DNA from 2 places in the Rhodococcus sp. 4CII genome. Region 1 is predicted to be linked to the other one. Evidence: riboswitches for the same ligand, from Rfam matches in the RefSeq annotation. Region 1 holds a riboswitch; the other holds the start of a gene.
What was found. Region 1 has a riboswitch for S-adenosylmethionine ahead of H0B43_RS14800 (aminotransferase class V-fold PLP-dependent enzyme). Riboswitches for the same ligand answer to the same signal wherever they lie in the genome.
Positions count from the first base shown of each region.

Region 2: linked by a shared signal. The riboswitch ahead of H0B43_RS05570 (bifunctional o-acetylhomoserine/o-acetylserine sulfhydrylase) and the one ahead of H0B43_RS14800 (aminotransferase class V-fold PLP-dependent enzyme) in region 1 are both predicted to bind S-adenosylmethionine.

Region 1 is NZ_JACCFE010000002.1:3,040,085-3,045,907, reverse strand. It holds gene H0B43_RS14820 (nitrilase-related carbon-nitrogen hydrolase) at 1-498, opposite strand, end outside; gene H0B43_RS14815 (TetR/AcrR family transcriptional regulator) at 495-1,118, opposite strand; gene H0B43_RS14810 (cytosine permease) at 1,147-2,628, opposite strand; gene H0B43_RS14805 (MlaD family protein) at 2,925-4,172, shown strand; SAM riboswitch class IV at 4,253-4,367, shown strand; gene H0B43_RS14800 (aminotransferase class V-fold PLP-dependent enzyme) at 4,419-5,714, shown strand; gene H0B43_RS43140 (putative leader peptide) at 5,719-5,811, shown strand.
Region 2 is NZ_JACCFE010000002.1:982,222-988,044, reverse strand. It holds gene H0B43_RS05570 (bifunctional o-acetylhomoserine/o-acetylserine sulfhydrylase) at 1-1,211, opposite strand, end outside; SAM riboswitch class IV at 1,324-1,444, opposite strand; gene H0B43_RS05565 (NADP-dependent isocitrate dehydrogenase) at 1,719-2,942, shown strand; gene H0B43_RS05560 (MFS transporter) at 3,102-4,328, shown strand; gene H0B43_RS05555 (exodeoxyribonuclease III) at 4,364-5,170, shown strand; gene trpS (tryptophan--tRNA ligase) at 5,223-5,823, shown strand, end outside.

The DNA of each region.
Region 1 (5,823 bases):
GTAGGCGTCGTCGGCGGGACCGCCGCGGAAGTAGGTGTCCTCGTAGTAACCGGCGCTGACGGGGATGTGCAGCTTGCGGGTCCGGGAGAGCAGTTCGCCGGACGGGGCCACGAGGATGGCGGTGTTGAATCCGAGACCGTCAGGGCCGTCGGCCTTCTCGTAGAGCGAGGCGTGGACGCAGACCTGGTGGCGGGCGGCAGCGGCGGCCGCGAAACTGTACGTGCGTCCGGTCGTCAGGTCCTCGGCGTCACGACCGGGCGTACCGCTTGCGCGGACGTCGGCGGGGTACTTCGACAGCGTGAGTTCGGGCAGGAACACCACCGTCGCACCGAGTGCCGCCGCTTCGCCGATCGCGTCGGTCAACCCGGTGCGCAGGGCGTCCGGATCGGCCAGCCAGCGGTGCTGTACCAACCCGACGCGCAGCGGAGTGCGCGCGGACTCCGTGGAGCGTGCGGGGGAGGAGGGTGCGGACGGCGCGGTGATCGTGCGGATGGTCATTGTTCTTCCTTCGGTCTGGTGACGGGGGTGTCGGTGGTGCGGTGGGTGGGCTCGGACATCACGACGTCGATCGCGCCGAGCAGGTGGGAGTGGGCGTCCGCGGTGGTGATCTCCTTGCAGAGCCACCGCCCGGACAGTCCCTCGACGAGGGCGGTCATCGTGACCGCGGTGGGCTGGGGGTCGAGTGAGCGGGAGATCTCGCCGGTGAGTTGCGCCTGCGTGATCGCGTCGGCGATCTCCGCGACCCAGGCCGCGGTGGTCCGCGCGAGTGGCTCCCGCAGGGCCTCCTCGTACACGGCGGATGCACGTAATTCGTTCCAGGCCAACGAGTTCTCCACGACCTCCGGGCGGTCCTGGATCTCACCGAGGAGGGAGCGGGTGAGCCGGTCGCGCGCGGAGTCGCTGGACTCCTCGCCTTCGCTGCGGTAGGCGCGGGCGCGGTCGTTGATGTAGTTCAGGGCGGCCTCGAGGAGGCCGATGCGATCCTTGAAGTGGTAGTACAGCAGGCCCGGCGACACGCCCGCGACTTCCGCGACATCGTTGACGCGAAGCCCGCGGATGCCTCGTTGGGCGATGGCCGTTGCGCTGGCCTTCAGAATCGCATCGCGTCGCTCGCTCATCGGGAAATCTCCTTCGGTTCGTGCCGTCTCAGGGTGTCGGCGCCTCGACCGGGGCCACGCGTTCGGGCCACAGTCGCAGCGCGACGAGGTAGCCGGCCACGGCGAGGGCCGACGATCCGACAAGACTGACATCGACACCGTGCGCGATGTCGGCAAGGGGCCCGGAGTACAGCGACGTGTCGACGGCGAGAACGCCGAACAGGGATCCGGCCGCCCAGGGGATGACGGCGCGCAGGTTCCATCCGCCGGTGAACCAGTACCGCCCACCCTTGCGTCCGAGGTTGAAGACCTGGAGGTCGACGGGGTCGTACCGTCCTCGCCTCGCCACCAGGAACCCGGCGACGTTGATCGCCACCCAGGGGGCGGCGAAACCGTTGAGCACCAACGTCATCGCGGTGATGGAATCGACGGCGTCGACGACGAAGACGCCGATGTAGAGCAGTGCGACGGCGAGCGCCGACGTGATCAGGGTGGTGTGGACGCGCCGCAACCGGGGGATCAGCGCTTCCAGGTCGAGCCCGCTGGCGTAGACGTTGAGGACGCCCTGCCCGAGGCCGCCCGCGAGGGCGACGAGGACGATCGGCAGCACGTACCAGCCGGGCGCCTCCGCGACCAGGTCGGCGACGTAGGAGTCGCTGAGCGTGGTGAACGTCGAGGCGGTGAACGACCCGAACGCCGCGGTGAGGAACAGTCCGAAGAAGATGCCGGCCATGGTGGCCGCGACGATGGAACGGTCGGTGAACCGGACGCGGGAGATCCGCCTGCTGTAGTCGCCCAAGGTGGGGGCGTACGACAGCGGGCCGCCGACGGCCAGCACCACGGCCAGGATCCAGGTGGGCCAGAATCCGCCGAGCAGATAGTCACCGCCCCCGTCCGCGCCGTGGAAGTGCCCACCGAAAGCGAACACGCCGAGGAGAAGGAGCGCGGCGACGACGGGCAGCACGAACTTCTGGAGCGCGACCACCGTGCCGTGGCCGAACAGCGCCACGGCGACGATTTCGGCGGCGATGATGCCGTAACCGAGCGCGAGCATGCCGTTGTCGATCGGTGTGCCGAACAGGCGGTGCGCGGCGGCGATCAGTGCGTCACCCGAGGTCCACACGGCGATCGCCGCATAGGCGAGGGCGAACAGCAGGGTGAGGCCGGAGCCGATCATCCGCCCGCTGACTCCGAAGTGCGCGCCGCTGGACACGGTGTTGTTCGTGCCGGTGCGCGGACCCAGGAGCGACAGCGGCGCGATGAGGAGGGTGCCGAGCCCGATGCCGACCGCGCTGGCCGCGACCGCGCTGCCGAAACCGAGTCCGAATGTGATGGGCAGCCAGCCGAACACGATCACCGAGAACGCCAGATTGCCGCCGAAGAACACGGCGAGCATGTTGAGCGGTCGCGAATCGCGCTCCGATTCGGGGATGTACTCCACCCCGATCGTCTCGACGTGTCCGAAGCGGTCCTCCGGTGGGGAGGGGGCGGTGTCGTCGAGGGGCGTCGTCGGGTCGAGGTTCGTGGACACTGCGGACCTCACTTTCGGTGGCGGAGGTGACCGTCATCACGTCCTGTTGGGTACCGAAGATATTCCAAACTGAAAATTCAGTCAAGACCGGTGAGTGACGTGCGACACCGGCGCCGGTGCGGAGTTTGCGCAGCTGACGAGTTCGGACTAGATATATGTGTGACCGTTAGTCTCATGTATGTCTCTGTCATCGGAGTGCCTGTGTCTGCCGCCAACGTCAACCGTCGTTCCGCGAGCCGGTCCCGACTCGCCGCAGCCGGGAGGGCGCTCGGTTCATGTGGCATGGACGGTGGACGGTGAGGTCGCCGCTCGTCCGGTGGCAGCTGATCGGGTTCGTTCTCGTGGCCCTCGCGGGCCTCGTCTACGTCGGTGCCAACTACGTGCGCCTCGACAATCTCCTCGGCTTCGGTGAATACACCGTGAACCTGGAGTTGGAAACGTCGGGCGGAATCTTCACCAATGCCGAAGTCACCTACCGCGGCGTGCCGGTGGGGCGCGTCGGGGAGATGTCCCTGACCGCGGACGGCGTCGTCGTCGAACTGAAGATCGACAAGAGCGCCCCCGACATCCCCGCGTCAGCGAAAGCCGTTGTGGCGAACAGATCCGCGATCGGCGAGCAGTACGTCGACCTCCAGCCGGACACGGACCGCGGGCCGTTCCTGGCGAACGGATCCCGCATCGCCGCGGTCGATACCTCGACACCCGTGCCCGTCGAAGAATTGCTGGCGGGCACACAGGGATTGACCGAGTCCGTGCCGATCGACGCGCTCCATACCGTCGTGACGGAACTCGGCGCGGCATTCGGCGGCAGAGGGGACGACCTTCGGTCGCTCGCGGACTCGCTGTCCGGGATGTCGGAATCCGGCATCGAATCACTCGACCGGACAGTTGCTTTGGTGCGCGACAGCCGGACTGTTCTGGAGACGCAGTCCGAACAGTCCTCGGCGATCGAGGATTTCAGTGCAGATCTGGACTCGCTTGCGGATCGCTTGCGGATCAGCGACCCCGACGTCCGGCGGCTGATCGACAACGCAAACCCAGCGAGCGAGCAACTGGGGCAACTGGTCTCGGACGTCGGCCCCGGCCTCACGACGTACCGTGCCAACCTCTCGGTGACGGCGAAGACGATCTCGGCGCAGGCCACGGCCCTGCAGACGCTGTTCGTCTATCTGCCGGGGGTGGCGGCGGCGTCGTCGACCATCGCGCCCGACGACGGGACCGTCCACCTCGGTCTGGTGGCCGAGACCGGCAACCCCCCGTCGTGCACCGTCGGCTACGAGGGCACTCGGGCGATCCTCGCCGACATGAAGCGGCAGGACCCGAACTTCGACGACACGGAGCAGGACTTCCCGCAGAACACCGCCGCGTCCTGTGCGGCCCCGCAGGGCAGCCTCACCGGCGTCCGCAGCGCGAACCGGATCGTGTTCGGCGACCCTGCCACCGTTCAGCCGTGGGACTCGAAACCGAAGAAGGACCCGAACAGGCTGGACCTCAACCCGATTGCGAATCAGCTGGCGCCGCTCCTCGGGGTGACGCCTCGCTGACGCGAGTTCGCCTCCCCGACTCCGGGTCCTCTCGACGTTCGGGTTGACATCTGCGCGCCGATCCTGCAATCTTCGAAACAGGTCACGAGTACCAGCGTCAAGCCCCGGCTAGCTGGTCGGCAACCCTCCACCGCGGCGGGGTGCTCCGGGTGACGACCAGGCTGTGGTTCACACCGGACCCGGCAAGCGCGGACTCCGAGAGGGCACCGACCCTGCGACGAGTCCCTGACTACGAGGGATGTCGTGATGACTGCTGTATTGACCGCCGACGTGTGTGTAGCCCCGCTGGCCCAAGTTTCGGGCTCCGACCTGCGGGTTCCGCTGGTGCAGGGCGGCGACTGCGCCTACGTCAACTTCGACTACGCGGCGAGCGCGCCTGCCCTGGCGCAGGTCACCGACCGGATCGCGGCGCTGCTGCCCACCTATTCGAGCGTGCACCGCGGCGCCGGCTACGCGTCGCGGATCTCGACCGAATGCTACGAGAAGGCCCGCGACTCCGTTGCCCGGTTCGTCGGTGCGGACGACGACCAGGTGGTGGTGTTCACCCGGAACACGACCGACTCGCTGAATCTGCTCGCCGGATGCGTTCCCGGCAGCACCGTGGTTCTCGACATCGAGCACCATGCGAATCTGTTGCCGTGGAAGGGCTCTCGCATCGTGAGGGCTGCGGACACTCTGGCGGAGACCGTCCGGCTGCTCGTCGCGGAACTGTGCTCGAAGCCCACCGCCCTGCTCGCGGTGACGGGTGCCTCCAACGTCACCGGTGAAGTGCTGCCGATCGCGGCCCTCGCCGAGGTCGCGCATCGTTGCGGTGCACGGATTCTCGTCGACGCCGCGCAACTCGCACCGCACCGCCGCATCGACCTCGCGGAGTGCGGTGTCGACTACCTCGCGTTCTCCGGGCACAAGCTGTACGCCCCGTTCGGCGCGGGTGTGCTGGTGGGCCGCCGGGACTGGCTCGACGCCGCCGATCCCTACCTCGCAGGCGGCGGAGCGGTGCGCAACGTGACCGTCGAATCCACCCAGTGGGCACCCGCTCCTGCCCGGCACGAGGCCGGCACGCCCAACGTGCTCGGTGCCGCGGCCCTCGCCGCCGCGTGCGACGCGCTGTCCGCGCTGGACTTCGGCGCCGTGGCCGAACACGAGGCCGCGCTCACCGCCCGGCTCCACGACGGACTCGGCTGCGTCGACGGTCTGGAGTTCCTGCGGCTGTGGTCGGACGCCCCCGACACGGTCGGAATCGTGACGTTCACGATCGACGGCTTCGAGCCGGGGGAAATCGCCGCCTACCTGTCCGCCGAGCACGGCATCGGGGTACGCGACGGCCGCTTCTGCGCGCATCCGCTGCTGAGACGCCTCGGGCGGCCCGACGGTGCCGTCCGGGTGAGTGTCGGGCTCGGCAGTTGCTCCGCAGACGTGGATCGACTGGTCCAGGCCGTGCGCACCCTGGTCGCCGGCCGTCGGAACTGGGACTACGCCAAGGAGAGCGGACAGTGGAATCCGGTGCCGGAGACTCGCTTTTCGCGGGACGCGCTAGTATGAGCCCATGGCATCGCAGGCTGGGAGCACAATGATTGCTCACTGGTGCCGTCGGCATGTAGATCTCTGCCGAACCGCCTCGGGTATGTGTTCGAGCTGACCGTTCTGCCGG
Region 2 (5,823 bases), 2.1 Mb from region 1:
AGTCGGACCAGTCCGGGAGTGACACCGCTCGCGGCCTGCTCCTCGGGGGTCAGCTGGGAGTGCGTGGTGGACGCGGGGTGGATCACCAGCGACCGGACGTCGCCGATGTTCGCGACGTGGCTGTGCAGGGTGAGCGCGTTGACGAACTTCTTGCCCGCGTCGATGCCACCGGCGAGCTCGAACGTCACGATGGCGCCCGCGCCCCTCGGGGCGATCTGCTTCGCCCGGTCGTGCCAGGGCGAGGACGCGAGCCCGGCGTATCCGACGGACACGACCTCCGGCCGGGCGTCGAGGTACTCGGCGACGGCGGTCGCGTTCGACACGTGGCGTTCCATCCGCAGGCTGAGGGTCTCGAGACCCTGCGCGATGAGGAACGCGTTGAACGGGGAGACCGCCGAGCCGAGGTCGCGCAGCAACTGCACCCGTGCCTTGAGGGCGAACGCCGGCGGTCCGAGTTCGGCAAAGACGACACCGTGGTAGCTCGGGTCGGGCGTGGTGAAGTTGCTGTGGCGGCCCTGCGTCCAGTCGAACGTGCCGCCGTCGACGATGACCCCGGCGATCGCCGTGCCGTGCCCGCCGAGGTACTTGGTGGCGGAGTGCACCACGATGTCCGCGCCGTGCTCGAGGGGGCGGATCAGGTAGGGGGTCGCCACCGTGTTGTCGACGATCAGCGGGATGCCGTGCTGATGCGCGATCCCGGAGATGCCGGGCAGGTCGAGGACGTCGTTGCGCGGATTGGAGATGGTCTCGCCGTAGAACGCTTTCGTGTTGGGGCGGACGGCGGCGCGCCACTGCTCGAGGTCGTCGGGGTCTTCGACGAACGAGACCTCGATGCCGAGCTTGGGCAGCGAGTAGTGGAACAGGTTGTAGGTGCCGCCGTAGAGCCGCGGGCTGGAGACGATGTGGTCGCCGGCCTCGGCGAGGTTCAGGATCGCGAACGTCTCGGCGGCCTGACCCGACGCGAGGAGAAGCGCGGCAACGCCGCCTTCGAGGGCGGCGATGCGCTGTTCGACCGCGTCCTGGGTGGGGTTCATGATGCGGGTGTAGATGTTGCCCGGTTCGGCCAGACCGAACAGCGCGGCAGCGTGATCGGTGCTGTCGAACGTGTACGAGGTGGTCTGGTAGATCGGCAGCGCCCGCGCCTTGGTGGTCGCGTCGGACGTCTGCCCGGCGTGGATCTGCTTGGTCTCGAACGACCAGTTCTCGGTCATGTGCTGTCTACTCCAGTGGTCTGACGAGGCGCGGACGACGAGCTGTTCGTTCGCGCGCAGGGCTGTCTGGGGTCTATCTACGACAACAACACATCATGAACCTCCGATGTCGGACCCGCGCTTGTCACCCGACTGTTGTATGAATCAGGGAACCAGGTCATCACCCGGGGCACCCCACCGCGGTGGAGGGTTGCCGGCCAGCTAGCCGGGGCTCGTTGCTGGCACTCATGACCTGTGGTGAATCTTAGCGGCTGCGGTGGAACGGCCGGAATCGGCACCGATCAGGGCCACTAGCAGGCAAAAGTTACCCGCCAGTAGGGGCGGGTTCCCGCACCCCGTGTGTTGCGAGCCCGGCGTATAGCAGTACGCTTGTCTTGTTAAAGCGCGGTCTCCCAGGGGCCGCTGTGACCGTCTACGTTTGATAAGCGAACCGTTCGCGGACCCACTCACGAAGTGCGCCCGCAACCGTGTAACCAGGGAATCTTCCTAGGAGGACGCGAAGCACCCATGTCCAAGATCAAGGTTGAGGGCACCGTCGTCGAACTCGACGGCGACGAAATGACACGCATTATCTGGCAGTTCATCAAAGACAAGCTGATCCATCCTTACCTGGATGTGAACCTCGAGTACTACGATCTCGGCATCGAGCACCGGGACGAGACCGACGACCAGGTGACCGTCGACGCCGCCAACGCCATCAAGAAGCACGGCGTCGGCGTCAAGTGCGCGACCATCACCCCGGACGAGGCACGCGTCGAGGAGTTCGGCCTCAAGAAGATGTGGCGGTCGCCCAACGGCACGATCCGCAACATCCTCGGTGGCACGATCTTCCGCGCGCCGATCATCATCTCCAACGTTCCGCGACTGGTTCCGGGCTGGACCAAGCCGATCATCATCGGTCGTCACGCCTTCGGTGACCAGTACCGCGCCACCGACTTCAAGGTCCCCGGCCCCGGCAAGGTGATGATCACCTACACGCCCGAGGACGGCAGCGAGCCGATCGAGCACGAACTGGTGAACTTTCCCGACGGCGGCGGCGTCGTCCAGGGTCAGTACAACTTCACCAAGTCCATCGAGGACTTCGCGCGCGCCTCGCTCAACTACGGCCTGCAGCAGAACTACCCGGTGTATTTGTCGACGAAGAACACCATCCTCAAGGCGTACGACGGTGCGTTCAAGGACATCTTCCAGCACGTCTACGAGACCGAGTTCAAGCCGGAGTTCGACGCGGCGGGTCTCACCTACGAGCACCGCCTCATCGACGACATGGTCGCGTCGGCGCTCAAGTGGGAGGGCGGCTACGTCTGGGCCTGCAAGAACTACGACGGTGACGTCCAGTCCGACACCGTCGCGCAGGGCTTCGGTTCGCTGGGTCTCATGACCTCCGTGCTGCTGACCCCGGACGGAAAGACGTGTGAGGCCGAGGCTGCGCACGGCACCGTGACGCGTCACTACCGTCAGCACCAGCAGGGCAAGCCGACGTCCACCAACCCGATCGCGTCGATCTTCGCGTGGACCCGTGGACTCGAGCACCGCGGCAAGCTGGACAACACCCCCGACGTCATCGGCTTCGCGCAGGAGCTCGAAGACGTGGTCATCAAGACCGTCGAGGGCGGCCAGATGACCAAAGACCTCGCGATGCTGGTCGGCGGCGACCAGGGCTACCTCACCACGGAGGAGTTCCTCGGCACGCTGGACATCAACCTCCAGAAGGCGATCGCCGAGCAGTAGGCACCGCACGACGGCAGTACGGAACGGGACGCTCCCCACGTCGGGGTGTCCCGTTCGTCGTCTGCGGGAAGTCGGGGGAGGCGCGCCGACGAAGTGAGTGTGCTCACCCCACGGCGGAAGCGGGAAGAGAACCCGGGATGCCGTCGTTGACTGTTCTTCGTGACTACTTCCGCGCCTGCCCGTCCGTCCGGTCCCGTCGGTGTCGTCGCCCAGCATCCGTCCGTCCGCACGCTCGCCATGATCGCGCTGGCGCTCGGCGGATTCGGGATCGGAACCACCGAGTTCGTGGCGATGGGCCTGTTGCCCGAGATGGCGTCGAGCCTGGGGATCACCGAGCCGATCGCCGGGCACGTCATCTCGGCGTACGCGCTGGGAGTGGTCGTCGGTGCGCCGCTCATCGCGGCCCTGACCGCGCGGGTGCCCCGCAAGACGCTGCTGATCGCGTTGATGGCGGCGTTCACGATCGGCAACGCCGCAACCGTGTTCGCACCGAACTACGGGGTGCTGATGGCAGCACGGTTCGTGGCGGGCCTCCCGCACGGCGCCTATTTCGGTGTCGCGGCCCTCGTGGCGGCGCACCTCGCGGACCGAGGCCAGCGGGCCAGGGCGGTCGCGCTCGTCATGATGGGACTGTCGGTGGCCAACGTCGTCGGCGTGCCCATCGCGTCGTGGCTGGGCCAGACGCTCGGCTGGCGCAGCGCCTTCGCCCTCGTCGCGGTGATCGGTGTGGTGACCCTGGCCGCGATCTCGTCGTGGGTGCCCGCGCTCGCCGCCATGCGGATGACGAATCCCCTCACCGAACTCGGTGCCCTGCGCCGTCCTCAGGTGTGGATGACATTGATCATCGGCATGGTCGGGTTCGGTGGCATGTTCGCCGTCTACACGTACATCAGCACCACGCTCACCGACGTCGCCGGACTGTCGCGGTCGCTCGTGCCGCTGGCCTTGATGATCTACGGGCTGGGCATGGTCGCGGGCAATCTGATCGGCGGCAAGCTCGCCGACAGGGCGCTGATTCCCGGCCTGTTCGTCTCGATGACGGCGCTCGGGGTGCTGCTCGGGATCTTCGTGATCGCCTCCCACAACCCGTACACGGCGCTGCTGCTGGTGTTCTTCGTCGGTGCGGCGGGAGCGTCGATGGTGCCCGGACTGCAGACCCGGCTGATGGACGTCGCCGCCGACGCGCAGACGCTCGCCGCCTCGCTCAACCACGCCGCCCTCAACATCGCGAACGCGTTCGGGGCGTGGATCGGTGGCGTCGTGATCGCGGCCGGCTACGGCTACACCGCGCCCGCCGCAGTGGGTGCGCTGCTCGCCGTCGCGGGTCTCGTGGTTCTCACCGTGGCGGTCGCGATGGAACGCCGCAGCGCCCGTTCGTCTGGGTAGCCGCGCTGTCGTACGCGTCCGCTACGGTGCTTGCCGTGCCACACATCATCACCACCGTCAATGTCAACGGCGTTCGCGCCGCCGCCCGCAAGGGGCTCACCGAATGGATCGAGCGCACGGAGGCCGACGTCGTGTGTCTGCAGGAGACACGGGCGTCGGACGAGCAACTGGCGGAGACGCTCGCGCCCGCCCTGGAGGGCGGATGGAGTCTGGTGTCCGCGGAACCGTCGTCGAAGGGACGCAACGGCGTCGCGATCCTGTCCCGCAGGCCGGCCGACGCGTTCCGGGTGGGCCACGGTGACGACGAGTTCGCGGCCGCAGGCCGGTACCTCGAGGCCGACTTCGACGACCTGACCGTGGGGAGTCTGTACCTGCCCTCGGGGGAGGCCCAGACACCGCGGCAGGAGGAGAAGGAGCGGTTCATGGACTCCTTCGCCCGGTACCTCACCGACACCGCACGCACCGCCGTCACGGCGGGGCGGCACGTCGTGGTCTGCGGCGACTGGAACATCGCCCACACCGAGCTGGACCTGAAGAACTGGAAGACGAACAAGAAGAACTCCGGGTTCCTGCCCCACGAGCGGGAGTGGATGTCGGCGCTGTTCGCGGACGACGCGCACTGGACCGACGTGGTCCGTCAGCTGAATCCCGACGTCGCGGGGCCGTACTCGTGGTGGTCGTACCGCGGGAAGGCGTTCGACAACGACTCCGGCTGGCGGATCGACTACCAGATCGCCACCCGGGAACTGGCGGAGCGGGCCAAGCAGGCCGTCGTCGAGCGTGCCGAAACCTACGACCAGCGGTGGTCCGATCACGCGCCGGTCACCGTCCAGTACCGGTAACGGGCGGTATCTGATTCGTGTCGTCACGGCCCACGTGAAAAGATCAGTACTCATGTCGACCCCTGCAGCTCAGAAACCCACCGCGAAACCGCGGGTGCTCTCCGGCATCCAGCCCACCGCCGACTCGTTCCACCTCGGCAACTTCCTGGGTGCGCTGCAGCAGTGGGTGCCGCTGCAGGACGACTTCGACGCGTTCTACTTCATCCCCGACCTCCACGCGATCACGGTGGCGCAGGACCCGAAGGAGCTGCGCCGCCGCACGAAGATCGCGGTGGCGCAGTTGCTGGCGCTCGGGATCGACCCCGACCGCGCCACCCTGTTCGTCCAGAGCCAGGTTCCCGAGCACGCGCAGCTCGCATGGGTTCTCAACTGCATCACCGGTTTCGGCGAAGCCAGCCGGATGACGCAGTTCAAGGACAAGTCGGCGAAGCAGGGCAGTGAGAACGCGAGCGTCGGGCTGTTCACGTATCCGGTGCTGATGGCCGCCGACATCCTGCTCTACCGCCCGCAGCGGGTCCCCGTCGGCGAGGACCAGCGTCAGCACCTCGAACTGGCCCGCGACCTCGCGCAGCGGTTCAACACACGGTTCGGGAAGGCGTTCGTCATTCCCGAGGCGCAGATCATCAAGGGCACCGCCAAGATCTACGACCTGC